3 regions of the Protofrankia sp. Cas8 genome follow, and region 2 is predicted to be linked to each of the others. Evidence: predicted binding sites of a transcription regulator. Region 2 holds the regulator's gene; each other region holds the start of a gene.

Region 1 (10,414 bases), on a different contig from region 2:
GGCTTCTTCACCCGCGGGGTCTTCTTCGCCGGCGCTGTCGTCATCACACTGTTCGCCGTCTCCGACCTCATCGACGGACTCATCGCCCGCGCTCGCGGGATCTCCTCGCCGTGGGGTGCGTTTCTGGACTCCACCTCCGACCGGGTCGGTGACGGCGCCATCTTCGGCTCGTTGATCATTTGGTACGCCGGTGACGGTGATTCGTTGCCGCTGTGTGTGGCCGCCCTGATCTGCCTGACGGCTGGTTCGATCATCTCGTATGTCAAGGCTCGGGCGGAAGGGCTGGGATTTCACTGTGACGTCGGCTTCGCCGAACGCGGTGAGCGGCTTCTGGTCGTTCTGGTCGCCGCGGGTCTCTACGGACTGGGCGTGCCGTATCTGCTACCGGCCGCGCTGTGGTTTCTCGCCGCGGCCACGGTGTTGACGGTGGCGCAGCGGATCGTCCATGTCCATCGGCAGTACCTGGGGCGAGGCCAGGGCGCTGCCGGGCGGGCGGCCCGGCCGCCGGTCGAACCGCCCGCGGCAACGCGGGTCCACTGACGGGGCCGGCCGGCGTTGACGACTGCGCGTGCCCGGATGACGGACCTGGCCTATGCGACGGGCTGGCGGGTCGTGCGTGTCCTGCCCGAGCGTGTCGCCGCGCGGATGTTCACCGCGGCGGCCGATGCGGCCGTGCGCCGGGACGGCCGCGGAGTCCGTCGGTTGCGCGCAAACCTGGCGCGAACAGTCCCACCCGACGCCGACCTCGACGATCTCACACGAGCTGCCATGCGGTCCTACGCCCGCTACTGGCTGGAGGTCTTCCGGCTGCAGGACATGCCGCGCGAACGGATCATCAAGGGCATGCGCATGGTGGCGGAACCGCGGCTACGGGCGGCACTGGCGTCCGGCCGCGGCACCATCGCGGCGCTGCCGCACATGGGAAACTGGGAGCATGCCGGCGCGTGGCTCGCCGCGAACGGGGAACCGTTCACGACAGTTGCCGAACGGGTGGAACCGGCATCCCTGTTCGACCGGTTCATACGGTTCCGCTCCGCGCTCGGCATGGAGGTCATCGCGCTCACCGGTGGTGAGCGGCCACCCTTTGACCTGTTGGCGGATCGCCTGCTCGCCGGCGGCACGGTGTGCCTGCTGGCCGACCGTGACCTGTCCGCGGACGGGGTGCCGGTCACCTTCTTCGGAGCAACAGCCACGATGCCGCCGGGGCCGGCCGCGCTCGCGCTGCGGACCGGGGCGACGTTGCTGCCTGCCACGCTGTGGTTCGATCCGGACGGCTGGGGTGTGCGCATTCACCCGGCTGTGCCGCATACCGACGTAGCGCAGATGACCCAGGCGCTGGCAGACGCCTTCGCCGAGGGAATCGCGGCCTACCCCGCGGACTGGCACATGCTCCAACGCATCTGGCGGGACGAGCCGGCGACCGCCGCTGCGGCTGAGCCGGTTGAGCCGGTTGAGCCGGTTGAGCCGGTTGAGCCCGCATCCTGCCCGCCGCCGGCCGGAGTGGAAACATGAAGATCGGGCTGGCCTGCCCTTACACCTGGGACGTGCCCGGAGGGGTTCAGGTCCATGTGCGCGACCTCGCCGAGACTCTCATCGGGCTGGGTCACGACGTTTCGGTGATCACGCCGGTCAACGATGAGACAACCCTCCCGCCCTATGCCGTGGACGCGGGCCACGCGGTGCCGGTGCCCTACAACGGCTCGGTCGCCAGGCTGCTGATGGGGCCGGTGTCAGCCGCCCGTGTGCGCAGGTGGTTGCGGGAGAACGACTTCGACGTGTTGCACGTGCACGAGCCCACAGCGCCCAGCGTCAGCCTGCTCACCTGCATGCTTGCCGACGGTCCCATCGTCGCCACCTTCCACACGTCCAACCCGCGTTCGAAGATCCTGACGGTTGCGCACGGCGCATTGCAGCCGTCGATGGAGAAGGTCCGGGCCCGGATCGCGGTGTCCGAGGCGGCGAGGCGAACGATCGTCGAACATCTCGGCGTGGACGCGATCCTTATTCCCAACGGCGTGGCGGTGGGCACCTTCCGGGACGCCACACCGCTGCCCACGCGCCCACCGGGCGGTGCGACCGTGGTCTTCCTGGGGCGTATCGACGAGCCCCGCAAAGGTCTGGACGTGCTGCTGGCGGCCTTGCCGACGCTGGTGGCGCGGTGCGAGCGGGCGCGACTGCTGGTCGCCGGCCCGGGCGACGGCGAGGCGGTGCTCGACCGGGTGGAGCCGGGTCTGCGGGACCGGGTGCACCTGCTCGGTCTGGTCTCCGACGCGGACAAACCGCGGGTGTTCCATTCGGGGGAGATCTATTGCGCGCCGAACACGGGGCAGGAGAGCTTCGGCATCGTCCTGCTGGAGGCGATGGCCGCCGGCGCGCCGGTTGTGGCCAGCGATATCGACGCCTTCCGTCGCGTCCTCGACGACGGCCACGCCGGCCGGCTGTTCCCGGTCGGGGATGCGGCGGGGCTTGCCCATGCGCTTGCCGGGCTGCTGGCCGATCCGGGCGAGCGTGGCCGCCTCAGCGATCGGGGCCGGGCGGTGGTAACCGCCTATGACTGGCCGAGGATCGCGAAAAGTATCGTCGGAGTGTACGAGATGGTCGCCGGCGACGCGCCGGTATCGGTAGCGGTGGGTTCCCAGCAGAAGGCGATCCGTCATTCTGCTTGATCGGAGTCAATCCCCTGGCGCGGCCTCACCCGGTGTTGACTACGCTGCGCGAGGTGCCCCTAGTTGTCCTCACGGTCGCGGTCATCGTTCTGATCGCCACGTACCTCACCTGGCTCGCGAGCCGTCTCGACCGCCTCGCGGTGCGGGTCACCGACGCCCGCACGGGACTGACCGCCCAGCTGGCGCTGCGCGTGGCCGCGGCCGGGGAACTCGTCCGACAGTGCGAACTGGCGGAGCTGGGCGAGGCGGTGGCGCGGGCGCGGGCGGCGCATGCGGCTCTCGCTGCTGACGGTCCGCTGGACAACGACGCCGAAGCGGTGGAGAACAACCTCAGCCGGGCGTTGCGGTCAGCGCAGGTCGCGGCGACAGCCGATCGCGCGCCTGACGCCCTGCACGCGGTGGACGTCGCCGCGGCGAGGGTGGCCCTTGCCCGCCAGCTGCACAATGACGCGGTCCGTGATGTCCGGGCGTTGCGAAGCAGGCGGGTCGTCCGGATACTGCGCTTGTCCGGGCGCAGACCGTTGCCCGCCTACTTCGAGATCGACGACGCCCTCCCGGTGCGCAGTGGCGGAGACGGGAAGATCGACGGCGATGCTGACGGGCACAAGCCCGACGGTGGTACCTTGAATGGTGATATGACCGGATTCGCTCCATGATGCCCTTTCTGTAATGCGGCGTGCGGCATGCGGCATGCGGCGTGCGGCATGCCGTCGCGACCACTCGTCTCCGACCGCCCGTGTGCCTACCCGGGTGCCCGGGTGGGATTCAGGTGGTACTTCGGCCGTACGATGAGGCGTCCCCCGTCCGGTGCGAATGCGCACATCCGCCGGTGGCCCGGGAGGCCGAAGTCCGGTTTGTCGACGTTCGCGTGGGCAGGGACACCTGCTCCCGACGGATCCGTGTAAAGAGAGGCGAGTCATGTCCGATGGCCTGACCGCACCCGAGCCTGCGCAGCCCGACGACGGGCCCGCACGGGTGGCCGAGCCTCCCCGCTCCGCCGGTACCCAGGTGGGGACGGCCCGGGTCAAGCGGGGCATGGCGGAGATGCTCAAAGGCGGAGTGATCATGGATGTGGTCACCGCCGACCAGGCGAGGATCGCCGAGGATGCCGGGGCGGTCGCGGTGATGGCCCTGGAGCGGGTGCCGGCCGACATTCGTGCCCAGGGTGGGGTGGCTCGCATGAGCGCCCCGGAGATGATCGAAGAGATCATCGAGGCGGTGTCGATCCCGGTCATGGCCAAGGCGCGTATCGGCCACTTCGTCGAGGCCCAGGTGCTCCAGCAGCTGGGGGTCGACTACGTCGACGAGTCCGAGGTCCTCACCCCCGCCGACCCGCACCACCACATCGACAAGTGGCGGTTCACCGTCCCGTTCGTCTGCGGCGCGACCAACCTGGGTGAGGCGCTGCGTCGCATCGGCGAGGGTGCGGCGATGATCCGGTCGAAGGGTGAGGCGGGTACCGGCGAGGTGTCCAACGCCGTCGTGCACATGCGCACGATCAGAGCGGAGATCGCCCGCCTGTCGGTGCTGGACCCCAGCGAGCTGTTCGCCGCGGCCAAGGATCTGCGCGCCCCTTACGAGCTCGTGGCCGAGGTCGCGAGCCTGGGGCGCCTGCCGCTCGTCCTGTTCACCGCGGGTGGCATCGCCACGCCCGCGGACGCGGCACTGATGATGCAGCTGGGCGCCGACGGCGTGTTCGTCGGCTCGGGCATCTTCAAGTCCGGTGATCCGGCGCGGCGTGCGCGGGCGATCGTCGAAGCCACCACCATGTACAACCACGCCGACGTCCTGGTGAAGGTCTCGCGTGGTCTCGGGGAGGCGATGGTCGGCATCAGCACCGGCGAGCTGGAGCCCGCGGCCAGGTTCGCCGATCGCGGCTGGTGAGCGACCTCGGCATGATCGCCCCGGCAGCGCGGCCGGCGCGGCCGGCGCGGGTGGGCGTGCTGGCACTGCAGGGCGACGTCCGCGAGCATGTCCGGGCGCTGCGCGCTGTCGGCGCCGACCCGATGGAGCTCCGGCGCGTGTCCGATCTGGAAGCGGTGGACGGGCTGGTCCTGCCCGGTGGGGAGTCCACCACGATCGGGCGGCTGCTGCGCGTGTTCGATTGGCTGGAACCCCTGCGTGCGGCGATCACGGACGGGCTGCCGGTGTTCGGATCCTGTGCGGGCATGATTCTGCTGGCCCGCGAGGTCCTGGACGCCGCACCCGGCCAACCGCTGCTCGCAGGCTTGGATGTCGTCGTGCGGCGCAACGCGTTCGGCCGCCAGGTGGACTCGTTCGAGGCGGATATCGATCTCGTCGGTGTCGCCGGCGGCCCGGTTCGAGCGGTCTTCATCCGGGCACCGTGGGTGGAGAAGGTCGGGGACGAGGTTGAGGTTCTGGGCCGGGTTGGTGACAGAATTGTCGCGGTCCGCCAGGACAATCTGCTGGCAACGGCGTTCCACCCGGAGCTGACCGGTGACATCCGGATACACCGGATGTTCGTCGACGTTGTCACAGGCAATCGTGGAAGGCAGGGGTCGGTACAGGTGAGGGGCAGGGCATGAGCGGTCACTCCAAGTGGGCGACCACGAAGCACAAGAAGGCAGTCGTCGATGCGCGTCGTGGCAAGCTGTTCGCAAAACTGATCAAGTCGGTCGAGGTGGCGGCGAAGACCGGTGGTGGGGACCCGGCCGGAAACCCGACCTTGGCGGACGCCATTGCCAAGGCCAAGTCGCAGTCGGTGCCGAACGACAACATCGACCGGGCCGTCAAGCGGGGCTCGGGGGAGCTCGCCGGCGGCGTCAACTACGAGGAGATCACCTACGAAGCGTACGGGCCCAGCGGTGTGGCCGTCCTGGTCGAGTGCCTCACCGACAACCGCAACCGGGCCGCCTCCGACGTCCGGGTCGCGATCACCCGAAACGGTGGTACCGTCGCGGACCCCGGTTCGGTCTCGTACCTGTTCAACCGCAAGGGCGTCGTCCTGGTCCCCAAAACGCCCGGTCTGAGCGAGGATGACGTCCTGGTCGCCGTTCTCGACGCCGGCGCTGAGGAGGTCAACGACCTGGGTGACGCCTTCGAGGTCGTGTCCGAGGCGACGGACCTCAATGCGGTGCGGGTCGCCGCGCTGGGCGCCGCGCTCGCGGTTTCGGCCGCGGACCTGTCGTGGCTGCCGAGCATCAGCGTGCCGTTGGACGAGGAATCCGCCCGCAAGGTCCTCAAACTCGTCGAGGCGGTGGAAGATCTCGACGATGTCCAAAATGTCTGGTTTAATGCTGACATCTCGGATGAGATCATGGAGTTGGTCTCGGCCTGACGGGTTTTCCTCGCCGGCTGCCAGTCACCCCTCGCGCCTCACTCCTCGCGCATCGCAACGCGCGGGTGTCAGGTGCGACCTGGCGTTTCGAGAGTCGAACGGACGTTCGCGCGTGTCGCGACCGTGGCGAACCGTCCCGGGGCCACAATGGTCGACGGTAGCTGAAGTCAGGATTCAGAACGGCTGGTCCGCGGACCAGCCAGCGGGAGGGCGCTGGTGCTGGTGCTCGGTGTCGATCCGGGGCTCACGCGCTGCGGTCTCGGTGTGGTTGACGGCGGCCCCGGCCGGAACGCCTCGCTGGTTGCGGTCGGTGTGCTGCGCACGCCGGCCACCGACGACGTCGCAGCCCGGCTGTGGGCACTTGAGCAGGGCCTGGATGAATGGATCGGCCGGCACAACCCCGATGCGGTCGCGGTCGAGCGGGTGTTCAGTCAGGCCAACGTCCGGACGGTCATGGGTACCGCGCAGGCCGGGGCGGTGGCCATCGTCGCGGCGGCCCGGCGGGGCCTACCGGTGGCGCTGTACACGCCCAGCGAGGTGAAGGCCGCGGTCAGCGGTAGCGGCCGGGCGGACAAGGCCCAGGTGGCGTTCATGGTGAGCCGCCTGCTGAGGTTGCCCGATCCGCCGCGTCCGGCCGATGCGGCGGACGCCCTGGCGCTGGCCCTGTGCCACCTGTGGCGTGGCCCGGCGCTGGCCAGGATGGCGGCTGCGGTCCACGGTGGCCAGGCTGTTGGCCAGGCTGTCCGGAAGGAGACCGGTCGATGATCGCTTCTGTTTCGGGCACGGTCGCAGCCTTGTCACCCGAAGCAGCCGTCGTCGAGGTCGGTGGGGTCGGGCTGCTCGTGCAGTGCACCCCCGCGACGCTGTCACGGCTGCGGGTAGGCCAGGATGCACGCCTGGCCACCACCCTGGTCGTCCGGGAGACCGAGCTCACTCTCTACGGGTTCGCCGATGCCGACGAACGTGACGTCTTCGAAACCCTGCAGAGCGCGTCCGGGGTCGGTCCCCGGCTCGCCCAGGCCGTCCTCGGCGTGCACAGCCCCGACGGCGTGCGCCGCGCGGTCGCGGCTGAGGATCTGGCCGCTCTGACCAAGGTGCCCGGCATCGGCCGCAAGGGTGCGCAGCGCATCGTCCTCGATCTCAAGGACCGCCTCGCAGCGCCGATGTCGGTGCCCGTGGCCCAGGGTGGGAACGCCGGCGCGGACAACGGTGCCGACGCGAACAGCGATGCCGGCGTGGGCGGCGGTCCGTCGGCGGTGCCAGACAGACCCCGGGTCGCCGTTGCCGAACAGGTTCGTCTCGCGCTGCTCGGGCTTGGCTACACCGCGCGTGAGGCCGAGGACGCGCTGACCACAGTGCGCGCCAGTGACAACGGCCTGGGTGACGCTGGCGCTGTCGGTGACGATCAGGCGCCGGACACGGTAGCTCTGCTGCTGCGCCGGACGCTGGCCGCCCTGCGGCCCCGGTGATGCAGCCCGTGGATGCCGAGGGTCTGGTCTCGCCGGTGGCTGAGCCGGAGGAGCAGGCGTTCGAGGCCGGTCTGCGGCCGGGGAGCCTGGCGGAGTTCATCGGCCAGCAGAAGGTCCGCGAGCAACTTACGATCATGCTGGAAGGGGCGCGGGCCCGCGCCCGTCCGCCCGACCACGTCCTGTTGTCCGGGCCACCCGGGTTGGGCAAGACCAGCCTGGCGATGATCATCGCACGGGAGCTGTCGGTCCCGTTGCGGATGACCAGCGGTCCGGCGGTCGAACGCGCGGGAGATCTCGTCGCGATCCTCACCGCGCTCGCTCCGGGCGACGTGCTGTTCCTGGACGAGATCCACCGGATCGCCCGCCCCGCGGAGGAACTGCTCTACGCCGCGATGGAGGACTTCCGGGTCGACGTGGTGCTCGGCAAGGGCCCCGGCGCGACCGCGATCCCGCTGGACCTCGCTCCGTTCACCCTGGTTGGCGCGACCACCCGGTCAGGTCTTCTCACCGGCCCGCTGCGTGATCGGTTCGGGTTCACCGCACACATGGACTTCTACGATCCCGATGAGCTGACCAGTGTGCTGACCCGCTCGGCCGGGTTGCTGGGGGTACGTCTCACCGGCGACGGCGCCACCGAGGTTGCCGGGCGGTCGCGTGGGACGCCGCGGATCGCCAACCGGCTGCTGCGCCGGGTTCGTGACTACGCCGAGGTGCGGGCGGACGGAATCGTCACGCGCGAGGTCGCCCGGGCCGCCCTGCGCGTCTATGATGTAGACGCGCTCGGCTTGGACCGGCTCGACCGGGCCGTGTTGGAGGCGCTGGTGCGCCGCTTCGGCGGCGGTCCGGTGGGCCTGACGACTCTGGCGGTCGCTGTGGGGGAGGAACCCGACACGGTCGAGGAGGTCGCCGAGCCGTTCCTGGTCCGTGCGGGTCTGTTGGCCCGGACCCCCCGCGGGCGGATCGCCACCCCTGCCGCGTTCACCCATCTCGGTCTTGATCCCCTTGATGATGCCCTGGGACGTTCTCAGGTCCCGCGGTAAGAGTGCCCGGCAACAGGGGCGTGGATGAAGGAGCGGGGCTGGGGTACGTAGATCGCGAGACGGAGGAGGGAGGCACCGGAGGTTGTGGGTGTCGACCGACGGAGCCGGGGTACCCCGTGCATCGCGCAGCGATGGATGGAGAGCGATGCGGCGAGGTGCGTGCCCGAGCCCCGCGACGCCGCGTCCCCTGTTGCTGGGCGTGCTAAGAGCGCCCTGGCGGGCCGAAGGCGATGCGATCGTGGTTCTGTCGCAGCGCCGGCGGCTGAAGTCCCCGGGTGACTGGCGGGCCGAAGGCGATGCGATCGTGGTTCTGTCGCAGCGCCGGCGGCTGAAGTCCCCGGGTCGCTGGGGGGCCTGCGCGTCACGAGCCCGCGGTCGGTACGTAGCATCGGCCGCACTACATGGGAGGACGTGGACGTGCAGGCAATGGTGGTCGCCGAGACGGCGGCCCAGAATGGTGGCGGTAGCGGGATCGGCGGTTTTCTGCCGCTGATCCTGATTGTGGTGGTTGTCTTCTTCTTTATGTCGACCCAGCGGCGCCGCCAGCGGGCGCAGCAGCAGACGCTGGCCTCGCTTGTTCCGGGCACCCTGGTGGTGACCACGGCCGGGCTCTACGCGACGGTGGTCGAGGTCGACGAGGGTGACGTGCTACTGGAGGTCGCGCCGGACGTCGTGTGCCGGTTCGCTCGCACGGCGATCGCCAGGGTTGTCTCCGCGTCGGACGACGAGGCGTCGGACGACGACGCGCCGGACGATGCCGAGGCGGTCGAGGGCTACTCGGATCACGACGTCGCGCCGGGTGATGCCGGGGTTGACGACCACGGTTCGGCCAACTCGCACATCGACATGACAAAGACGGACGTAACCAAGAGTGACGCGACCAAGACGGACGTGACCAAGACGGACGTGACCAAGAGCGACTCTCCCGGGAACGGGAAGACGTCGGGGAAGTCGGATGCGCCCGGTGGGTAGTGCGGTCCGCTGATGCGACATCATCCGAACGGGCCGGACAGACGGTCGGAAACGGGCTCCAGGACGGGCCTGCCTGAACGGGGTACAGGAACGCATCCAGCTTGACAGTCGTTCCGATACTTTGGGCGCGGCTGACACTGTTGTCTCGGCCGGTGTTGTCCTGGCCGGCCGTATGCGGAGCGAACATGGTCCGCTGTGCGTTTCCGGCGGTACTGCCGGATCTGAGGTCGCCTGCGGTGGGCCGGTTGCTCCATCAGACGGGCGACGTGAGCACTGACGAAGGCACTGACGAAGGCACTGACGAAGGCACCGACGTAAGCAGCTAGGTAAGCACTGACGTAAGCACTGGAACAGACAGTGAAATGAGCGCACCGGCGCGTGACGAAGGGACATCCGTTGGCACAAGGGTCAGGGCCACGGCGTAAGGCCACGCGCCCCGCCTGGTCCCGGATCGGGGTCCTTTCCGGCCTTCTGGTGTTGCTCTACGGGGTCATGGCCCTGACGGGTACCTGGACGCCGAAGCTCGGGCTCGACCTGCAGGGCGGCACCAGCGTGATTCTCACGCCCAGGTCGACCGAAGCGGGCAGGGGTGTGGACAGCGGGGCGGTCGACAAGGCTGTCGACATCATCCGTGAGCGTGTCAACGGTCTTGGCGTCGCTGAGGCCGAGGTCAAGCGGAATAACACGCAGATCGAGATCGCGGTCCCCGGCCGCGGCCGCAATGATGTTGTTGCGCTGGTGGGCCAGACGGCGGAACTGCGTTTCCGCCAGGTCGCCACGTCGGCGCCCGCGGCTGCGGCGCCTGCACCGGCGCCGACATCGGCCCCAGCTCCGGGTCAGACCCCAGCTGTGGGTCAGAATGGTTCGCCGGCACCGGCTCCCGGCGCAACCTCATCCGGAGGTCCGGCCGCCACGTCGCCTTCCGGGACGCCGGGGGCCACTGCGAAGCCGTCTGAGTCCACAACCACT
Region 2 (10,737 bases):
CGCCGTGCTTATCCGTGACATCGAGGCACAAGCACGGGAGCAGGGCGAGGACAGGGCTCGGAAGATCGTGACGTTGGCTATTCAGCGCGTCGCATCGGAGGCGACCACCGAGTCGGTTGTTTCCGTGCTGCACCTGCCCAACGACGAGATGAAGGGCCGCATCATCGGCCGCGAGGGGCGCAACATCCGCTCGTTCGAGGCGGTCACCGGGGTGAATGTCATCATCGATGACACGCCGGAGGCGGTCCTGCTCAGCTGCTTCGACCCGGTGCGCCGCGAGGTTGGAAAGATCACCTTGGAGGCGCTGGTCTCAGACGGGCGCATCCACCCACACCGGATCGAGGAGGAGTACGACAGAGCCCGGCGTGAGGTCGAGGCACGCTGTATCCGAGCCGGTGAGGACGCGCTCATGCAGACCGGGATCGCGGAGATGCACCCCGAGCTGATCGCCCTGCTCGGACGCCTGCGCTATCGGACCAGCTATGGGCAGAACGTTCTCGCGCACCTGGTCGAGTGTGCCCATCTGGCGGGGATCATGGCGGCTGAGCTGCGGCTGCCCCCAGCCCTGGCCAAGAGGGGAACATTGCTGCATGATCTTGGCAAGGCCCTGACCCACGAGGTGGAGGGCAGCCACGCCCTCATCGGTGCCGAGATCGCCCGGCGCTACGGTGAGGATGAGGAGGTCGTTCATGCTGTCGAAGCGCATCACAACGAGGTTGAGCCACGGTCGATCGAGGCCGTGCTGACCCAGGCCGCCGACCAGATCTCCGGTGGGCGACCGGGCGCTCGTCGGGAGAGCCTGGAGTCCTACGTCAAACGGCTCGAGCGCATCGAGCAGATTGCCGGCGAGCGCCCGGGTGTCGAGAAGGTGTTCGCGATGCAGGCCGGCCGCGAGGTCCGGGTGATGGTCGTATCGGATCAGGTCGATGATATTGCCACCCATATGCTGGCTCGGGACGTCGCCAAGCAGATTGAGGACGAACTGACCTACCCCGGTCAGATCCGGGTCACCGTCGTCCGGGAGACCCGCGCCGTTGAAGTCGCCCGTTAGCGGGCTGGGAGCGTCCGGCTTGCGCACCGTAGGCTGGCTGGGTGAGTCCCCGCAGCTATCAGGTCCGGACGTTCGGCTGTCAGATGAACGTCCACGACTCCGAACGCATCGCCGGCATGCTTGAAGCTGCCGGCTACGTACCGGTCGAGACCGGAGCCGAGGTCACGCCCGATCTGGTGGTCTTCAACACATGCGCGGTCCGGGAGAACGCTGACAACCGCCTCTACGGCAATCTCGGCCAGATGTACCCGGCCAAGCAGCGCCACCCGGGCATGCAGATCGCAGTCGGTGGCTGCCTCGCACAGAAGGACCGCTCGCTGATCACCGAACGTGCCCCCTGGGTGGACGTCGTGTTCGGTACCAACAATCTACACAGGCTGCCCGTCCTGCTGGAGCGGGCCCGGCACAATGCGGTGGCCGAGGTCGAGATCGCCGAGGTGTTGGAGGTCTTCCCCAGCGCGCTTCCCGCCAAGCGGGTAGCGCACCATTCGGCCTGGGTGAGTATCAGCGTCGGCTGCGACAACACCTGCACCTTCTGCATCGTGCCGAGCCTGCGCGGCACGGAGACCGACCGTCGCCCCGGGGACATTCTCGCCGAGGTCGAGGCGCTGGTCGCCGAAGGCGTTCTGGAGATCACTCTGCTCGGCCAGAACGTGAACTCCTATGGCCGGTCGCTGGGCGACCCGGGGGCGTTCGCGACCTTGCTGCGCGCCTGCGGGACGATCGACGGCCTGGAGCGGGTCCGGTTCACCTCGCCGCATCCGCGCGACTTCACCGATGACGTGATCGAGGCGATGGCGGTGACGGAGGCCGTGTGTCCGCAGCTGCACATGCCGTTGCAGTCGGGATCGGACGCGGTGCTGCGGCGGATGCGCCGTTCCTACCGCCAGGAGCGTTTCCTCGGGATCGTCGAGCGGGTACGGGCGGCGATGCCCCACGCCGCGATCACCACCGACATCATCGTCGGCTTCCCCGGGGAGACCGAGGCAGATTTTGCCGACACCCTGCATGTGGTCCGCGAGGCGCGGTTCGCCAGTGCTTTCACGTTCCAGTATTCCAGGCGAGCGGGCACCCCGGCGGCGACCATGGACGGGCAGGTCGAACCGGCGGTCGTGGCGGAGCGCTATGACCGGCTGGTGGCTGTTCAGGAGGAGATCTCCTGGGAGGCCAACCGTATGATCGTCGGTGAGCGGGCGGAGGTTCTGGTTGTCGAGGGCGAGGGACGCAAGGACGCCGCCACCGGGCGACGATCCGGCCGGGCCCGCGACGGTCGCCTTGTCCATCTCCGGCCACCAGCGTCGTCCGGCAGCTCCGATCCCGGGATACGGCCTGGCGACGTGATGGAGACTGTGATCACCAGAGCCGCACCGCACCATCTGGTGGCGGACGGGCCGCCGTTGACCCACCGGCGGACCAGGGCGGGTGACGTCTGGCAGGCCGCACAGCGCTCGCCGAGTCACGACGGCGACGCCGGGATGACTCGCCGGTCGACCGACCTCGGCATGCCTACGCGCCGCCGGTGACGCTGGTCGCGGCGGCGGTTTGCCCGCATCCACCGTTGCTCATCCCCGAGGTTGCGCGAGGCGAACCCGTGGCGGTGCGAGAGGCGGCGATCCGGGCCATCCGCCGGCTGGTCGGGTGGAACCCGGACGTCCTCGTCGTTGTCGGCGACGCCCCACGGACCGCAGCCTACGCGGCCGGTCAGTCGGGATCGCTGGCCGGTTTCGGGGTACCACGATCGGTTACGCTGGGGCGGACGACCCACCATGGTCGGCAATGCGGTGGCCAGCCGACATCGTCGTTGTCGTTGTCGTTGACGGTCGGAGCCTGGCTGCTCGAACAGACGTCGTGGCGGGGGGACGTCGCCGGCTTCGGTGTGAGCGCGATGACCGCCGTGCGGGATGCCGTGCAGATCGGCGTCGCGTTGGCCCGCTGGGCGGCCCGGGTCGCGTTGTTGGTGATGGCGGACGGCAGCGCCAGGCGGACGGCCGCTGCACCCGGGGGATTCGACGAGCGCGCCGCGGCCCATGACGCAACGGTGGCGGCGGCGTTGGCCGCCGCCGACGCGTCCGCGCTGCTGCGGCTCGAGCCCGACCTCTCCCGTGAGCTGATGGCGGCGGGGCGTGCGTCGTGGCAGGTGCTGGCCGGCGCGAGCCTGGTTGCCGGATCGAGCAACACGCACGTACGGTCATGTGTGTCTCGCGCTGAGTACGTTGATGCACCCTACGGTGTGGGGTACGTGGTCGCCTTCTGGGAATGGGGGAGTCGCTAGCCATGCTCTCGACGCCGACGGAACTGCCACCAGGGGTGCGGCGCCTGACCTGTGCGGGTCTCGCGGCGCTGCGAGCCGGTTCCCCGGCGGACCCACCGGTCGTCCTGCTGCCCGGCTACACCGGGAGCAAAGAGGACTATCTGATGATCATGACAGGGCTGGCGCAGGCCGGGTTCAACGTCATCGCGGTCGATCAGCGCGGCCAGTACGAGTCGTCTGCCGCCGATCCGGAACGGGACTGCACGGTCACGGCTCTTGCCGAGGATGTCGGACGGGTGGTTGACGACATCGGCCAGCCGGTGCATCTGCTGGGCCATTCCTTCGGCGGTCTCGTCGCCCGCGCCGCGGTCATCAGCCGGCCCTCGTCCGCGGCGAGCCTGGTGCTGCTCTGCTCCGGCCCCGCCGGCATCGTCGGCGCCCGCCGGATCGCGCTGCGAGCCATGCGGGTCGTCTACGACCGCAGCGGTCGCGACGCGGTGTGGGCCGCGGTGCGCGCTGCGGACACCGCCGTCTACCCGCCCGGCGGCCGGGAGTTCCTCGAGCATCGCTTCTTCGCCAGCAGCGATGTCGGGCTACGGGTCATGAGCGAACAGCTCCTCGACGAGCCTGACCGGGTCGGCGATCTCGCCGCCGCGACCGGCGCGGTCGACACGCCTGTTCTGGTCGCACACGGCATCGCCGATGACGCCTGGCCGCCGCATTTGCAGGCGGACATGGCGGCGCGCCTCGGTGCCCGCTACGAAGTGATCCCTGGGGCCGCGCACTCACCTGCGGCCGAGAGTCCCCGGGCTACCGAGGCTGTGTTGATCGATTTCTGGCTGAAACACGGCGAGCGCAGCGGCGAGGCCGACCGGTACCCGGGCCCGCACCTCGGTGCCGTCCGCGGTGTGCCGCAGATCGAGGACCTCGCCGTCGGCGTAGACCCGTGACACCAGATCCCCGCGGGCGAACGGTACGAGCACGCATACCTCCACCGCCGGGTGGGGCACACGTTCGGTCAGCGCCTCCACCAGGGTGGACAGGCCCTCGCCCGTGCGTGCGGACACGAATACCGCGTTCGGGATGCTTCGGCGCAGCCCGGCCAGGACCTCCGGGTCGGCGGTATCGATCTTGTTGACCACGACCAGCTCGGGGACGTCCCCGGCGTCGACGTCGTTGACCACCATGCGGACAGCCGAAATCTGCGACAGCGGATCGGGATGCGAACCGTCGACCACGTGCAGGAGGAGATCGGCGTCCGCGACCTCCTCCAGCGTCGAGCGGAACGCCTCGACGATCTGGTGCGGCAGGTGGCGGACGAAACCGACGGTGTCAGCGAGGGTGAAGGTCCGACCGTCGGGGAGCGTGGCCCGTCGCACCGTCGGGTCCAGCGTGGCGAACAGCGCATCCTCGACGAGTACGCCCGCGCCCGTCAGGCGGTTGAGCAGCGAGGACTTGCCGGCGTTGGTGTAGCCGGCGATCGTGACCGCGGGGACCCCGCTGCGTTGGCGCGACGACCGTTTCGTCGCCCGGATCGTCTTCATGTCGGCGAGCTCGCGGCGGAGCCTGGCCATGCGCGCGCGCAGCCGTCGCCGGTCAGTTTCGATCTTCGTTTCGCCAGGGCCCCGGGTCCCGATCCCACCGCCGGACCGCGACATCGACTCACCCCAGCCACGCAGCCGCGGCAGCATGTACTGCAGCTGGGCAAGCTCGACCTGCGCCTTGCCTTCCCGGGATGTCGCGTGTTGGGCGAAAATGTCCAGGATCAGCGCGGTCCGGTCGATGACCTTGACCTTGACGACGTCCTCCAGCTGGCGCAGCTGGCCGGGAGTCAGTTCACCGTCGCAGACAACGGTGTCGGCGCCGACGGCGGCAACGACCTCGCACAGTTCCCGTGCCTTGCCGGAACCGACGTACGTGGCCGCGTCGGGGGTGTCGCGTCGCTGGACGAGTGCGTCCAGGATGACCGAGCCGGCCGTGTTCGCAAGGGCCGCGAGCTCGGTCATGGAGGTCGCGACGTCCGTTGCGGTCCCGGCGGTCCACACGCCGATGAGGACGACCCGTTCCAGCCTGAGCTGGCGGTACTCGACCTCGGTGACGTCATCCAGTTCGGTTGTCAGACCCGGTACCCGGCGCAGGGCCGCCCGGTCGGCGAGATCGTGTCCCTCACCGGTGGCGTCGAAGAAGTGGTTGCGGACGTGGTCGCGGATGGAGTCCTCAATGGCGGGAAGCGTCATATCGCCCTTCTCTGACGCGGTTGGATGCCGGCGGTCGATCCCTGATCAGCCGGCGCCGGCCGGGGTGCGTATCGGTACGGTGGCGGGGGGGTGGGAGGTGGCGTGGGAGGTGGGACCCGAGCGCCCATGCCGGCGGTCCGGTCGGCCACGGCCGAGCGCGATCATCCGGGCGTCGTCAGTGGGAACGGGCGGGCAGAACAACCGGCCGGCGCCGCGGTCACAGCTCATCGCGGCCAACCTGGACGCGATGACCATGCTGTCAACGCCCTCCGCTGTCACCACCAGCCGACGTCGGTGAGCCAGCGTGATGATCGAGGCCAGTACGGCTTCACCTTCCAGATCCCGCTGCATTGCGTGGAGGAAGCGACCGTCGATCTTCACCATGTCCAGTGGCAGGACGTCAAGAGTCGACATTGAAGCATACCAGGTGCCGAAGCCGTCGACGCCGATCGCTGGTCCGAACGAACGTAGGTGGGTCAACAGACGGGGTACCCCGATGTGCGCGAGCCCAAGAGTCTGTTCGGTGAACTCCAGCCCGAGGGCTCCCGGTGGCAGCCCGCGGCCAGACACGAGGCCTGCCACCTCGACGGCGAAGTCCGGCCGGGTCAGCTGGTCGGCGGTGACGTTCACCCACAGCCGGGGCGGGCGGATGGCGGTCCCCGATGCCATCTCGTGCCACGTCCGCGCCTCCGCAACGGCGGTTCGAAGCACCCAGCGGCCGACCTGTTCGGACAGGCCTGCGGCTTCGGCGACCGGCATGAACTGCGCCGGGCTCAGCAGGCCACGGTCGGGATGCTGCCAGCGCAGAAACGCCTCCATCGCCGGAACCGACCCGTTGCGCAGGTCCACCTCGGGCTGGTAATGCAGCTGCAACGACCCGTCGTCAAACGCGGCACACAGGGCCGGGACGAGGTTCAGCTCGAGCGCGGTCACAGATGTCTCCAGACGCCGGGATGAACGGGTCGCCGGTACCCATCGCCCGTCAGGCTGAGCGGACCATGCCCGCCACCTGCTCGACGTCAGGACGGTCCAGCCAAATTATGCGGGGATCGCGGCGAAACCACGACCGTTGTCGGCGGACGAATCGGCGCGTCGCGGCAATTGTTGCAAGTCGGGCGGATTCGTCTGATTCGATCGTGCCATCCAGCCAGGCCAGAATCTGGGCGTAACCCAGCGCCCGCGAAGCGGTGCATCCGCTCCGAAGCCCCATGTCGGCGAGCGTCCGGACCTCCTCGACCATGCCGGCAGCCCACATCTCCGCCACGCGGTCAGCGACCCGGGCGTCGAGCTGGGGATGATCGAGACCGATCTGAACAACGTCATAGACCGCGCGGTGCTCCGGTAGGGAGGCGGTGAAGCCGCCGGTAAGCTCCACCACTTCCAGCGCGCGCACGATGCGACGACCGTTGCCGACCAGTATGGCCGCAGCTGCCTGCGGCGCGCGTGCGGTCAGGTCGGCGTGTAACGCGGCAGCCCCACGTTCGGACAGCTCCCGTTCAAGGCGTGCTCGCACCGCCGGGTCGGTGCCGGGAAACCTGAGGTCGTCGATGACAGCCCTGATATAGAGCCCGGAGCCGCCGACGAGTACCGGGGTCCGACCGGCAAGCAGAAGATTGTCGATGACTGTTCGTGCCCTTGCCTGGTACGACGCCACGTCGGCGGTGTGGGTGACGTCCCAGACGTCAAGCAGATGGTGCGGGATGCCCTTGCGGTCCCGTGGCGGCACTTTGGCTGTGCCGATGTCCATGCCGCGGTAGAGCTGCATGGAGTCGGCATTGACGATCTCACCGCCGAGGGTGGCGGCGAGATCGATCGCGAGCTCGCTCTTGCCGGCCGCGGTCGGACCGACGACCGCCACCACTCGCCCGGCCTGCTTGCGGTCGGCCCTGTCCCGGTCGGCACAACCATCCATGTTCAGACCCGGCGTAGTACCGCGACGATCCGACCGAGGATCGACGCTTCGTCGCCCGGAATTTCGGCATAGGCCGGGTTCTGCGGCTGGAGCCATGCGTGGCCGTCACGGTGACGCAACGTCTTGACCGTTGCCTCGCCGTCGATCATCGCGGCGACTATCTCGCCGTTGTCCGCGACCGGCTGCTGGCGGACGACCACCCAGTCCCCGTCGCAGATCGCGGCATTGACCATGGAGTCTCCGACAACTCTCAGCATGAACAGCGTGCCCTCACCGACGATCTCACGGGGAAGCGGGAAGATGTCCTCCACCGCCTGCTCGGCAAGGATCGGCCCACCCGCCGCGATACGACCGAGGACGGGCACGTAGGCCGCTTCACGGCGGGCTTCCGGCGCGGCGGTGGACTCCCCGGTGCCGGCCGTCAGGGCCAGTGGCGGCCCGAGGTGAAGGCTGTCGCGTGCCGTCGGCCGTACCGGCGCGTCCGCTGAGAGCACTTCCATGGCCCGCGGACGGTGGGGGTCACGGCGCAGGAAGCCCTTCTCCTCCAGCATCTTGAGCTGATGCGCGACGCTGCTCGTGCTGGTGAGCCCGACCGCTTCGCCGATCTCGCGGACACTGGGCGGATATCCGCGGCGCTCGACGGCATTGCGGATCACCTCCAACACCTTGCGTTGGCGGGGGGTCAGGCCCGACGCGTCCGCCGGCCCATCCGGCAGGTCGCGCACGGTACCGCGCGGTGGCCGGCCACGTCGGGTGCGGTTGGGGTCGGTGGTCATACCTGCCGTTCTCCTTCGTTTTGCGGTCGTGACAGACTCCGCTCCCGGTAGACCTGGTGTTTTCGCCAGGAACCGGAGCCGGTGGCCACGACCGACATCTCATCGGTACGACCGTAACCGCAGCGACCGGATTTTTCAAACGTCTGTTCGAGCGTGTCGTGGCGATTCTGTCGGAGTCATGAGGTACAAACTCGATCAGACGTTCGATCGAACGGTTGTTCGTAGTTCGTGATCTCAAGGGGTGAAGGGCCGTGTTGAAGGGGTGCGTGGTGGAGCGGCCGGCGCTGCCTCCACTGAGATTGACCCGGCGAGGCCGGATGGTCCTGGTTGCGCTCGTCGCGATTGCCTTCTGTCTGATCTTGTCCCTCGCGCGGGTCACATCGTTGGCCGCACCGCGCGGCGGTGCGGGTTCCAGTCGTGTTCACGTGGTCCGGTCCGGAGAGACCTTATGGGGCATAGCGCGTGCGCTGGCTCCTGAGGGTGACACTCGGGTGATCGTGGCGCGGCTGGCCGGTATGAATCAGCTTGCCACCATCGATCTTGTTCCCGGGCAGGCGCTTCGCCTGCCGTGACCGTCGGACGCGCCGACGGTTTGCCAGTTCATGGTGGTGAGCCCTATGGTTAACCACAACATGTGGTAGTTGTGGAGTTGTAAGTCATCAAGATCTTGGGGGATCGTCCGTGCGATGCCCGTTCTGTCGACACCCGGACAGCAGGGTTGTCGACAGCCGCGAGGCTGAGGAAGGTGCCGCGATCCGCCGTAGGCGATCATGTTCGTCCTGCGGCCGTCGGTTCACGACGATCGAGGAGGCATCGCTGAGGGTGATTAAGCGCAGCGGTGTGACCGAGCCGTTCAGCCGCGCGAAGGTGGTCGCGGGTGTGCGCCGGGCATGTCAGGGCCGACCGGTCGAGGCCGATGCGCTGGCCCAGCTCGCTCAGCTGGTCGAGGACAGGTTGCGTGCGTCGGGAGCGGCCGAGATTCCCTCGGACGAGATCGGCCGGGCGATTCTCGGCCCACTGCAAGTTCTTGACGAGGTCGCCTACCTGAGGTTCGCCTCGGTGTATCTGGCCTTCGAGTCCCTGGCGGACTTCGAGACCGCGATCGCGGGCCTTCGGGCGCAGGCCAGATAGTTCACGGGTCGGCGAGTTGTCGTCCCTGCCGTACCCGCCAGACGCCGTACCCGCCAGACGCCGTACCCGCCAGACGAGGAGCGCCATGACCGAGACCCGTGGCACGAAGTCGAGCCGGCCCGCTGGTAAGACCAGCGGCCTGACGGTCGGACGTGTCCACACGTCGCCCGGCGTGCATCCCTACGACGAGGTCACCTGGGAGCTGCGGGACGTCGTCATGACCAACTGGCGGGACGGTTCGGTCAACTTCGAGCAGCGCGGGGTGGAGTTCCCCGACTTCTGGTCGGTGAACGCCACGAACATCGTCACGAGCAAGTACTTCCGTGGTGCGTTGGGCAGCGCCACCCGCGAATGGTCCCTGCGCCAGCTCATCGACCGGGTCGTGCGCACCTACGCGGCGGCCGGGTTGGAGAACGGGTACTTCGCCTCGGAGGCCGACGCCGAGGTCTTCGAGCATGAACTGGCGTGGATGCTGCTGCACCAGGTCTTCAGCTTCAACAGTCCCGTGTGGTTCAACGTGGGCACCGCGGCGCCGCAACAGGTCTCAGCCTGTTTCATCCTCGCGGTCGACGACACGATGGAGTCGATTCTCAACTGGTACCGGGAAGAGGGGCTGATTTTCAAGGGCGGGTCGGGTGCCGGGCTGAACCTGTCGCGCATCCGCTCGTCCAAGGAACTGTTGTCCTCGGGCGGCACCGCGTCCGGACCGGTGAGTTTCATGCGCGGAGCCGACGCCTCGGCTGGGACGATCAAGTCGGGTGGTGCGACCCGACGGGCCGCGAAGATGGTTGTGCTCGACGTCGACCATCCAGACATCGTCGACTTCGTCGAGAGCAAGGCACGTGAGGAAAGCAAGATCCGGGCATTGCGGGATGCCGGCTTCGACATGGATCTCGGCGGCCGCGACATCGTCTCGGTGCAGTACCAGAACGCCAACAACTCGGTCCGGGTGACGGACGAGTTCATGCGGGCGGTCGTCGACGACACCGACTTCCACCTGCGGGCCCGGATCGACGGACGGATCATCGAGACCGTCCCGGCGCGGTCGCTGTTCCATACGATCGCGCACGCCGCGTGGGACTGCGCGGATCCGGGGATCCAGTACGACGACACGATCAATGACTGGCACACCTGCCCGGACTCCGGCCGGATCAGTGCCAGCAACCCGTGCAGTGAGTACGTGCACCTGGACAACTCCAGTTGCAACCTGGCCTCGCTGAACCTGATGCGGTTCCTGCGCGACGATTTGACCTTCGATGGTGAGGCGTTCATCGCCGCCATCGAGCTGGTCATCACCGCGATGGACATCTCGATCTGTTTCGCTGACTTCCCGACCCCGGAGATCACCCGGGTGACCCGGACGTTCCGCCAGCTCGGGA
Region 3 (10,737 bases), on a different contig from region 2:
TGTATCAGGGCGGAGTCCGGGGACAAGGTGATGTTCACGACCCCGATGGGGTCCGGCGCGTGCACCTTGAGGGCGTGTCGCAGACCGGGGTTGGGCAGCGTCACCGAAACTCCGAGAACGTGCTGGACCGCGCCTGCTGATGGCGCGTCCTCGCCCAGCAGGGCAACCAGATCACGCCCGCCGATCGTCACGATGACGGTGCCGGCCCGCATGGTTGTGCCATCGTCGAGGACGAGTTCTATGGTGCCCGATTCGGTGTCCGATTCGGTGCCGGGATGGTCATCGGGGCTGTCGTGCGAACCGTCGCCGGGAAGATCATCAGGAAGGTCGTCGGAGCTTCCGGCCGGGTTGCCGCTCGCGATCCTGCGCAGGGACCGTACCGGACTGCCGGAATGTACGGGTACACCGGCAGCTACGACCAGATTACCGATGGTGTCGGCAAGTTGGTGAATGTTGACGGCATACCCGTCGACCTCGACAGCACCGTGAACGGATGCGACGGATACGGGGGTCGAGTGATCCAGGTCGGCGACCGGGTCGGCGGTGGCTGTGATGAGCGCAGGCCAGCGCAGCGCAATCTCATCCGGGCCAAGGACCCTGGCTGTGGAGTTGATTGCGCCCTGCAGCCGTATCCCGGCGGCGAGATCCGGCGCAGACAGGTAACAGCGGGGCAGCCGGGCATCCCGGCGCAGCCGATCGAAGGCGTGCGGGTAGGCAGCGAACAACGCCTCCCAGCCGCGAAGGCCCAGACGGTTGAGACCGATCGCGAGATCGACTGTGAGCGCACGCAACCCGGCACGGTCGGCGAATCCCTCGAAGGCCGCGACCCAGTCACGTTCGGTATCATTGAGGGTGATCGGGTCGCGTAGCTGCCATCCGCCGTCCGTGGGCGGGCGGCGCAGAACCGTGCGCCGGGATGCGTCAGCGTGCGGGATCGTCTCGGTCAGCGACAGGTGGCGCCCGTCGGTACCGCGGTAGGTCGTGCCCTGCAGGTTGGGGTCGGTGCGGTCGGCCGGGGCCGCGTCCAGTACCCGCAGCTTGCGCCAGCCGGCTGTGTGCAGGCTCAGGGCGATAGTCAACCCGACGATCCCGGCACCGATGATCACTATCTCACCGGGATCGGTCCGATGATGACGCCGGCCATGCTCGTGACGGTCGGCCGTCGGTTCGGCGCCGCACCCGGCCGGTGCGGTGGCTGCCGGTGCGGTGGCCGCCGGCCCGGGGGTCCGGGCGGCGTCCAGGCCGGCGAACAGATCGGCAACCTCGCTGGTGGCCACCACGGTGAGGACCGCCTGGTCAAGATCTTCGGCGCAGCCGGGCATGCGCATCGCGGCTGAACTGACGGTGAAGCCCGGACGCAACGCTGTGCCGTCGGGAAACCGCTCCAGGATCCGCTGGCGCAGGGGGTCGACCAGCCCGGGCGCGTTGTCGATGACAACCGTCAGCTCGCGTCTGGAGTAGGCGTGCATGATCGCGTCTTCGATGAGAACCTCCGGCTCGCAGATTGCCACGATCCGGGTGCCGGCGAATGCCTTGACGTGGTCGGTGCCGACGAGTCCGTCGGTCGGGTGCAGGCCGCTGGTGGTCAGCGGCACGGCGATGCTGAGCAGGTCGGAGCCGGCGAAAACGGTGGCGACGTCGGGGGCGAAGGTGACGGTCGCGTCCGCCGGCGCGTGCGCGGACAGCCAGTTGACCCGCGCCTGTGGGTCGGCGGTCAGGGACGGTGTGTGAACGAGAATCCGATGACCTCGGGCTGCGGCGGCCTGCGCGACTCGCCCGTTGATCGCGCCGGCGCCGATCAGGCCCACGGTCACCGTGCCGGGATCCAGGTGGGGGTCAGGTTCATCGATGAGCAGCGCGTTGACGACGAAACGGGCGATATGGCGAGCGTTGACCTCGGGAGTGTTGACGACCGTGATGCCATGGGCGGCTGCGCAGTCACGGTCGATGGCCGCGAGTGAGGTGCCACGGCGAACGATCAGAAGTCCATTAGGATCTTCCTGGGCATGAACCGCCGCGGTCCAGGCGGCTATTGCGGCCGCGTCCACGGTGTTCGCGCCAACGATCAGGGTGTGGGGTCGCAACGTCGACAGCGCCTCGGGCAGCGCGGACGGGGTGGCTGCGAGGTCCGCTCGCAGGTACACCGTCGGAAGCGAGGTCAGGGACAGTCGGGTGGGTTCGCTCACCCCGGTCGCGATGAGGACCCGGCGGGTGTCATGCAGCTGGTGAGAGTAGACGCATACGCCGGACTCGGCGGGTGTAGACATTCCTGTTTCCTTCGGCTATCAATCTCAAGTGAAACACGGCTACCGGAAGGCATGTTTATGGTCTCGTGTGTAATGAAGGGTCCTTGTAGTGGCGTGCGTCGCGGTCCGGCTCGTGGTGAAGATCTGCGCTCGGCATAACTTCCAGCGTGCCGCATGATCTTCAATGGTTGGTTAACGGTGTGGATCTTTTGGTGACCGACGCCACTGTCGACCCGACTCGTCCGTCATGATCGGATGGCGGGGGTCGGGAATTTTCGTCCCGGCTACCGTGGGGCGTCCGAGCACGCGGGATAAACCATGATCAGGTTTTTCGCGGTTGCTGCCGGATCGGTGAAACTGATCCGCCAGGTTCGGGCCCCTGTTCGGATCGTGCCAGCGGGTCACGGCCCTTAACTGTTCCGTGGGTACGTAGAACGGCGAAACGCGCAAAGAGCTCTTCCTTGTACCAGCCGCCGTCGACAGTGCGGCGAACGACATCGGCATGGGCCGGGCTGCCGTAGGCGAACCGGCACAATGCCTCGGCATCGTCCCAGACGCTGAACGTTCCCAGCAGGCCGAGTGGTGCCTCGCCGATCCCCACCGCGAACCGCAGGCCCTCGCATCGGGCGAGGTCCTCGGCCACCGGCGGCACCGCGCGCCAGAAGGCGGGTGCCCGCCGCAGCGACAGCCTGGCTCTGGTGATCGCCGCAATCGGATCCGCCGGGTGCGTCAGACCCGCAGGCTGCGTCACCGGATCGCCGAACGGACGCTGGCGGGCCCACCTCCCGCGGGACGACAGCGGGTGGAGCTCAGCTCGCCACCGTTCGTGTGCGATGGCAGACCATGCGCCGATCATGGCGGACCGTTCGAACGCGGCCGCCTCGCGCGCGGAAGCCCAGACGGTCAGCAGACCCCAGCGCAGCACGTCGGCGTCGCGCAGGCCGAAGGTCTGGCCGCGTCCGGTGCCGAGCGATCGGGCGAAGACGACGCCGGTCGTGCGCCGCAGGTGCCGGCGGTCCAGCGCCATTCTCGCGACTGCGTGTGGGACATGACGGGGATGCACCCCCCACAGGTCGACAGTCACCAGCGGGCAGCTCTGTGCCGCAGCTTCACCGGTTTCGCCGCCGCGTCCCACGGTCACAACCGTATCGTGGGGCCCACCGACCGCAGCGGTGACAAGCGCAGCACGCCGTCGTGTTCCGTCCCGTACTTCTGGGCGAAGAACACGCGGAGACGGGAGGCGTCGTCGCGACAGAGCAGCGCACGGCATCTCCCCAACGTCAGCAGGGGATGACGGCCAGACCCGGCGACCTGCGTGAGAACGCCGTCCGGGCCGCTGTCGCGGACCAGCCGGGCCAATGTGTCATCGGCCACGTAGACCGCGTCTTCGATCCGCACGTATTGCACGGTGAGCGCAGACGAGCCGTCCGTTCGCGAATCGATCAACAGCGGTAGCCCCAGATAGTCGTCAAGCCCGGTGCTGACCTCCGGGCCCCACAGGCTGTCGAAGCGCTGCTCGATGAACTGGACGAGGGTGGAGTCGACCGTCGTCTCATGCTGGGTGGAAGCCGCCGAGGAGCGACCAACCGGATACGTCGACACGATGGCCCCGTTGTCCCACCGGTGGTAACTCGTCAGTGGTTGCTCACTGTAGACACGCACGGACATCCGGTGCCGCAGGCGCGGGTCCAGACCCGTTCGGATGGCGTCGAGCCGGCGCAGGTTACTTCTGATCGTGTCAGGGACGTTGACGCTGCGGCTTAGATCTTCCTCTCGTTGCGCGGCGGCAGGCGAGTCCGGGTCGAGCAGGAGGATCTGCACCAGCGCACCGCCGTCCAGCGCGCTGCCCACGGCCGTTGCGAACCCCGGCTCATGCTGGGGGGCGACCAGGTCGGTCCACGTGTTGAGGACCCGCACGATCCGCCGGCTGGCGGCGGCGCGGCTGATGAAGTAGGCGGGGTCGAATCCACCGAGCAGCCGGCCGGCGCCGAACTGGGCGGGCTTGACCGGTGCGGTCGAGGACAGTCGTTGCTCCGCGACGGCGAGTTCCGCGGAGCCGGTCTTGCGTAGCAGGTTGATGCCCTGCTGCCAGGATCGCCGAGCGCTGGGAAGGTCGTCCATCCGCGCGAGCATGTCCCCGCGGCTGATCAGGATGCGCGGCTCCCACAGCGGATCCGGCAGGGCCGCGAGCAGGGTCAGGGAGTTGTTGTACGCGGCGAGTGCGCGTTCCAGTCGCGTCTGGCTGCGGTGGAGGTCACCGAGGCGGCGCAGTGCGTACGCCTCCAGCGGCCGATTGTCGAGATCCCGCGCGATCGCCAGGCTCATCGACAGGCAGGTGATGGCGTCAGAGAATTCCTTGCGGTTGCCGTGGCACATGGCCAGGCACACCAGCGTTTCGGCCTCCGCGGCCGGGCTGTTGGACTGGCGGAACAGCTGCAGCGCCCGGTCGAAGAACTGCGCAGCCTCATCGTACTGGCCCTTGCCGCGGCAGGCGTCGGCGAGCCCGTGCAGGCTGCGCGCTTCGCCATAAATATGATCAAGAGCGGTGAAGATCTCAAGGCTGCGGGTGAACCGTTCGGCGGCGAGGTCGAGGTGATCGCGTGCCGCGCCGTTCGCGTTGATCGCGGGCTGGCTGTCCGGGTCGGTGCCAGGGGCGCCCAGACGCCAGGACGCCTCCTCGAAGGCGAGGACGATGTCCCGGTCGCCGAGACTGCACAACATGGTGGCTTCAGCGAGCGGGTCGCCCGCCCGGCGGGCCGCCGTCAGGCCCTGGCTGTGTGTCTGATCCCAGTCGTCCCAATGGCCGTTGAATTCGTAGAACTGGGTGGCCGCCGCGGCCAACCGCCACGTCATCTCGTCGAGCTTCAGCGTGGCCGCCTGCTCGATCAGGAGATGAAGGTTGACGCGTTCGATACCGAACCAGACCAGTGGCCCCGCGAGCAGGGCGGAGATGGTGTCGATCTCGTCTGCCGGCGCACCGGGCGCGACCGGGTTGTCGGTCGTGCGCGGCCCACCGGGTGAGAAGGCCGCGGTGGCGCGGTCGACAACGGTCAGGTACGCCGAGAGCAGTCTGGCCAGGGATGTGCGCAGATCGTCGTCGGCGGTGTTCACCGGCTCTGGGCCGACCGGCTCTGTTCCGACCCGCTCTGTTCCGACCCGCTCTGTGGCAGCCCCAGCGGTGTCGTCATGCTCCGCCGGGCCGCCGGCAGTGCGATCCGCCGGGCTGCCGGCAATGCGAGGAGAAGCCTCATCGCGTTGCCGCTGGCCGGTCCGGCGTTCCCGCGCGAATACCCGCATCAGGTCGTGGAAACGGTATCGGGTCTGTCCGGTCTGGTCGGGACCACGCCGTTCCAGGAGCTGGGCGTCGGCGAGGCGGTCAAGGACGTCCTCGGCCTCGTCGCCGCCGATGCCGAGCAGGGCCGCCGCGGCCCAGGGCGCGAAGTCGACGACGTTGGGGAGGGCGAGCAGTCGGAAGGCCTGGCGTTCGTCCTCCGGCCGACCATCGTAGCTCAGCGCGAAGCTGGCTCGGACCTCGAGGTCACCCAGTTCCAGCCAGGACAACCGGTCGCGTTCACCGGTGAGTCGGCCTGCGACGCGGGCCAGGCGCCAGTGCGGGTGAGCGGCGATCTTGCGGCCGGCGATCTGGATCGCCATCGGCAAATAGCCACAGAGCCCGGCGATGTCGCGGACGGCCTCGGGCTCGGCTTCGACCCGCTGGTCACCGGTGAGTTTCGCCAGCAGCGCGACGGCTTCGGTGGGGTGCAGGACGTCGATTGTCCGGTGATAGGCGTCCAGGCTGTGCAGCCGGGAGCGACTCGTGACGATGACCGCGCAACCGGGAGTGGTGGGCAGTAACCGCCGGATCTGAGCCTCGTTGGCGGCGTTGTCCAGGACGATTATCATGCGTTGATTGGCGAGAAGGCCGTGGTACATCTCAACAAGATCGTCCGGGTCGGTGGGCACCGCCGTTCTGGTTACTCCAAGTGCCTGTACGAGCCGAGTCAGTACCCGGGTCGGCTCCAGGGGAAACGGTATGTTGCCCCGCAGGTCGAAGAACAGACTCGTGTCGGGGAAGTGCTCGCGAACCTGGTGGGCCAGGTGGACTGCCAGTGCGGTCTTACCTGCTCCGGGCTTGCCGGCGATCGCTACGACGACGGTGCTTTTGGCCAGCGCCTCCGGGTCGGTCAGCGCGGTGAGGATCCTGGTCCGGATGCTGTCGCGGCCGGTGAACTCGGCGACGTCCGGCGGAAGCTGGTAGACCCCGAGGCTCGGTGGTGTCGGTGGCGTCGGACGCTCCAGCGCGCGTGGTGGTGTCCAGTCCAAGCTGGCCGATCCCCGCAGGAGGTCCTCCTGCAGGCGGCGTAGCGGAGTTGCGTCCAGACCGTGGGAATGCAGGGCCTCGAGCCCTTCGCGGCATGCCTGCGTGGCATCGTCGGACCGGTTGGCCCGGTACAGGGCGATGATGAGATCTTTGCGCAGTGCGTCGTCGCGCGGGTACTGGGTGACCAGTGCCCGAAGGTCGCCGATGATCTCCCGGTGGCGACCGAGCGAGAGGTCCGCGGAGATCCGCGTCCGCAGGACGTCGCGGTGCAGTTCATCAAGGCGCTGGATATGGGCGGTGGCAAAGGAGTACTCGGCGACGTCGGCGAGTGGCTGACCGCGCCACAGGCCCTGGGCTGCCTGTAACGGGGCGATCGCGGCGACCGGATCCCCGTCCTCGACGGCGCGGCGACCCTGATCGAGTAGGGCGTGAGCCTGGGTGGCGTCGACCTGTTCGGGACTGACCCGAAGTGCGTATCCCGGGCCGTTGCGGACGAGGAGGCGGTTGCGTTCGGTCGGGTCGAGTCGGCGGCGCAGCTCGCTGATGTGTGTCCGTAAGGTCGCCGACGCCCCGTCCGGGGGAGCGCCATCCCAGACCGTATCGATCAGATGACGGGTTGTGATGATCTGGCCGATGTTCAACAGTAGGACCGTGAGTAGCACTTTCCGCTGTTTTCCGCCAAGGACGATCCCATTGCCGTCACGGGTGACCTCGGTGGGCCCCAGGATTGCGAAATGCAGGTTCTCTTCGTTCGGCATGTGACCTTCTCGCGCTGATCCCGTCCGGCTACGGTATCTGGCGATACCCGCTTGCGGGTCCGCGCTTCTTCGGGCTGCCGGCGACACGGCCATGTCGCCGGCGACTTTGGCGAGGGCGACGATCGTGCTGCCTTTGGCCTACTGGTACAGCGTGCGTCGTGTGCGCCACTGTGGCAACCACTTCGCGTCCCTGGGTCGAGTCGGGTGGACGACTGCTACCGTGCAAAGTATCGCGGGTTCTTTCGCTTTCGGCTCGTGTGGGTCCTGCCGCCGATTCCACGTTACCATCAACGGAGCGTCAATTTTCGCTGTGAGCGTGTGTGTACGACTGGTTGATGGCTGCCTGCTTCGCTTGTTCCATACAGGCCTGTTCGTACGGGGCCGAAGGAACAACAGGAAGGTGTGCCGATCATCATGGACACATCGACGAAGGGGATGCTACAGCCGGGACTTCTGCATGAGGTGGCCCTGGATGTCGTCGACGGTAGGCTGGGCTGGGTCATGCTCGTCGCGGATGACAGCCGCGTTGCCGCGATTCTCGCGGACTGGGATGACCACCGCCGGGTTGAGTTGATGGTTGCCGGTCGGCCACTGGCGCTGGAAGCCGATCTTGATGGCCCGGGGATACGGGTGTTCGATCCCGTGACGTGTATTCCGCTGGCTGCCTTTCGGCCGGCGCGGCGCGGTGGCGGCGGCATGGTCGAACTTCCTGGTACCCGCGCGGTGCGTTGGGTCGTTCCCCGCGGGTCCGTCTTTGAATGCGGCTTTCTGAGCAGATACGGCGGCGGTCTCATCCGGTTCGCGCGCGACTGCACGGCGCTGGTGCTCGTGGACGACGATCGTCGTCGGCGCGGGGGTATCCACGATCCGTTGGTTCTGCTGACCCTGGGTTGGTTTCTGCTACTGAAGGGCCAAAGGCGGCGCGATCGTGGTTCTTCCGCGCCGCCGGAGGCCCAGGTTGCTGGGGCGCCGTGGGGCCAAAGGCGGCGCGATCGTGGTTCTTCCGCGCCGCCGGAGGCCCAGGTTGCTGGGGCGCCGTGGGGCCAAAGGCGGCGCGATCGTGGTTCTTCCGCGCCGCCGGCGGCCCGGATTACTGAGGTCCGGGTATGCGAAGCACCGCCCGGTCCGCGCTCTGACAGCGGTCGGCCTGTCGTGCCGCGTACGGAACGACCCCGTCATCGGCCCGAAGGACTGCGATCGGGAGCGCGTTCGTAGCCGCTTCGGGTGGGGGGCGTCGCCCTGCGCCCTGGGTGGTCCGCTGCGGCCGACGATGTTGACGGATCTGGCTCGGGCGAGGTTTACTTCTTTCAGTGCTCGAACATGCGTTCGACACATGGAAGGGGCGGTCATGAGCCGGCGGACTGTTGACCAACGCGCTACATTTTCCGTGTCTGCTCTGACGCGGGAGCGTCCTGACGTTCGAACGGCGCTCCCGGCCGCGGGGCTGCCCCGCCGTTCCCGCGACGAGCTGCTCTTGGCCGCGCGTCACGGCCTTGACGAGGCGAGCCTGGCCCAGCTTCCCGGGGAGCGGTACGCCCTGGCCCATCTGGCGGCGCTGCGTGCTGCCGCGGCTGTCCTCGCCGATCGGGCTCAGGCCCGTCCCGGTCATCGTGGTCGGCCGGCGAGTGCCTGGCGGCTGCTTGCGGTGGTGGCACCTGAACTGACGGAGTGGGCGCAGTTCTTCGCATCCGGTGCCGCCAGGCGGGCGGCGGCGCAGGCGGGTCTGCCGGTGGTCGATACCCGCGATGCCGATGACCTGGTCCGCCAGGTTGAAACCTTTCTCACGGTGGTGGAAACAACGTTGGGCCTGCCGTCACAGCCGGCGCTGCCGGCCATGCTTGTCGGGTCAGCCAGACTGGCCCGAGGCTGAAGGCCGCTTTGACCAAGACGGCTACCCTGGCTGATCTCCAGAAGATCGTGAATGCCGACGCCCCACATACGCGTCGGGTCGGGGCGACCGGCCACCGGCTGCTGCCGGTAGCGCCCGCACTCGCGTCGATGCTGCCAGCGGCTGGGCTTCGACGTGGGTCGACAGTCGCGGTGAGTGGATCAACATCTTTTCTTCTGGCAGTGCTCGGCGTGCCCTCACAGGCCGGGGTGTGGTGCGCGATGGTGGGCTTTGCCTCGCTCGGTGTGGTGGCGGCGGCCGATGCCGGGATCGTGCTGGACCGTTTTGTTCTTGTGCCGGAGCCGGGCCAGCGGTGGCAGGCGGTGACGGCAGCCTTCCTCGACGCGCTGGATGTGGTGGTGGTCCGTCCACCCGAGCATGTACGCGGTGCGGATGCGCGGCGGCTGACGGCACGCGCTAGAGAGCGGGGCGCCCTGCTCGTCGTAGCGGGGGAATGGGAGGGAGCCGACATTCGGCTTTCCGTGACTGACATGAGGTGGGAAGGCCTGGGGCAGGGGCACGGGTCTCTGCGGGTGTCCCGCGTTCTGGTGCATGCGTGGGGACGTCGTGGCGCGGACCGTCCTTGCCAGGCTCATCTGCTGCTGCCGGCGATGGAGCCGGTCGTTCCTGCTCCCGTTCGTGTTCCTGTCTCCGCCGGGCGTCGGATAGCCGACGAACATCAGACGCTGATCGGGGTGCCGCGGCGTTCGGCGGATGTGGTTTCGGAAGGAGCCGCGTGACATCGGCACCGAAGATGCGCGTACTGGCCGTCTGCTGCCCGGACTGGCCGCTTGTCGCGGCCGGGGTCGCGGCTGACGTCCCCGCCGTGGTGGTGGCGGCTAACCAGGTTCTGGCCTGTACACAGGCGGCCCGGTCGTTCGGGGTGCGCCCGGGTCTGCGTCGCCGGGAGGCCCAGGCCCGGTGTCCGAGCCTGGTGGTTCTGCCTGACGACCCCGGCAGGGATGCCCGTGTGTTCGAGCCGGTCATCGCCGCGGTCGAGTCCGTGGTACCCGGGGTTGAGGTGGTCCGTCCGGGCGAGTGTGTGGTCGCATCCGGCGGGGCCACGCGTTACTTCGGTGGAGACGCGGCCGTGGCCCGTGCCGTGCATGGCGCGGTGTCCGGGGCTGGTGGCCTCGCATGCGGGGTAGGTGTCGCGGACGGGCCGTTCGTCGCCGTGCTCGCCGCCCACCGGAATGTGATTGTCAAACCGGACGCAAGCCGGGATTTTCTCGCTTCGTTGCCCGTCGAGACGCTCAGGCGCCCAGAACTCGCGGACCTCCTGCGTCGGCTGGGTCTGCCGACCCTTGGTCATTTTGCCGCGCTGCCTCCCGACGACGTCATCGCCCGCTTCGGGCCGGACGGAGCGTTCGCCCACCGGCTTGCCCGGGGGCAGGACCACCGTCCGCTTGCTCCATGTCATATGCCACCCGATCTTGCCGTCAGTACGGAAGTCGACCCACCCGCTGACCGGGTCGAGTTCGTGGTCTTCGCGGTCAGGAGACTCGCCGAACAGGTGCATGACCG

What was found. Region 2 encodes LexA, which represses DNA repair genes until DNA is damaged. Its sites were predicted from a motif close to CGAACNNNNGTTCG; they were not measured.
Region 1: ruvC (crossover junction endodeoxyribonuclease RuvC) is a predicted target of LexA. The motif match lies at 6,060-6,073, and genes of this name have one in related genera.
Region 3: U9977_RS15140 (SAV_6107 family HEPN domain-containing protein) is a predicted target of LexA. The motif match lies at 8,641-8,654, and genes of this name have one in related genera.

What each region holds. Positions count from the first base shown of each region.
Region 1 covers NZ_CAUVXI010000174.1:301-10,714, forward strand. Annotated here, with positions in the region: gene pgsA (phosphatidylinositol phosphate synthase) at 1-540, shown strand, start outside; gene U9977_RS20565 (phosphatidylinositol mannoside acyltransferase) at 577-1,512, shown strand; gene U9977_RS20570 (glycosyltransferase family 4 protein) at 1,509-2,666, shown strand; gene U9977_RS20575 (hypothetical protein) at 2,720-3,322, shown strand; gene pdxS (pyridoxal 5'-phosphate synthase lyase subunit PdxS) at 3,585-4,550, shown strand; gene pdxT (pyridoxal 5'-phosphate synthase glutaminase subunit PdxT) at 4,562-5,212, shown strand; gene U9977_RS20590 (YebC/PmpR family DNA-binding transcriptional regulator) at 5,209-5,964, shown strand; gene ruvC (crossover junction endodeoxyribonuclease RuvC) at 6,229-6,729, shown strand; gene ruvA (Holliday junction branch migration protein RuvA) at 6,726-7,433, shown strand; gene ruvB (Holliday junction branch migration DNA helicase RuvB) at 7,442-8,473, shown strand; gene yajC (preprotein translocase subunit YajC) at 8,900-9,445, shown strand; partial or broken gene secD (protein translocase subunit SecD) at 9,938-10,414, shown strand, end outside.
Region 2 covers NZ_CAUVXI010000014.1:31,622-42,358, forward strand. Annotated here, with positions in the region: gene rny (ribonuclease Y) at 1-1,051, shown strand, start outside; gene miaB (tRNA (N6-isopentenyl adenosine(37)-C2)-methylthiotransferase MiaB) at 1,093-2,574, shown strand; gene U9977_RS04420 (hypothetical protein) at 2,571-3,323, shown strand; partial or broken gene U9977_RS04425 (alpha/beta fold hydrolase) at 3,326-4,060, shown strand; gene hflX (GTPase HflX) at 4,088-5,539, opposite strand; gene U9977_RS04435 (EAL domain-containing protein) at 5,585-6,472, opposite strand; gene miaA (tRNA (adenosine(37)-N6)-dimethylallyltransferase MiaA) at 6,522-7,451, opposite strand; gene lexA (transcriptional repressor LexA) at 7,454-8,227, opposite strand; gene U9977_RS04450 (LysM peptidoglycan-binding domain-containing protein) at 8,545-8,799, shown strand; gene nrdR (transcriptional regulator NrdR) at 8,909-9,358, shown strand; gene U9977_RS04460 (vitamin B12-dependent ribonucleotide reductase) at 9,444-10,737, shown strand, end outside.
Region 3 covers NZ_CAUVXI010000097.1:3,364-14,100, reverse strand. Annotated here, with positions in the region: gene U9977_RS15160 (FAD-binding oxidoreductase) at 1-2,267, opposite strand, end outside; gene U9977_RS15155 (spheroidene monooxygenase) at 2,569-3,330, opposite strand; gene U9977_RS15150 (AfsR/SARP family transcriptional regulator) at 3,384-7,325, opposite strand; gene U9977_RS15145 (hypothetical protein) at 7,764-8,189, opposite strand; gene U9977_RS15140 (SAV_6107 family HEPN domain-containing protein) at 8,674-9,195, shown strand; gene U9977_RS15135 (hypothetical protein) at 9,204-9,953, shown strand; gene U9977_RS15130 (DNA polymerase Y family protein) at 9,968-10,737, shown strand, end outside.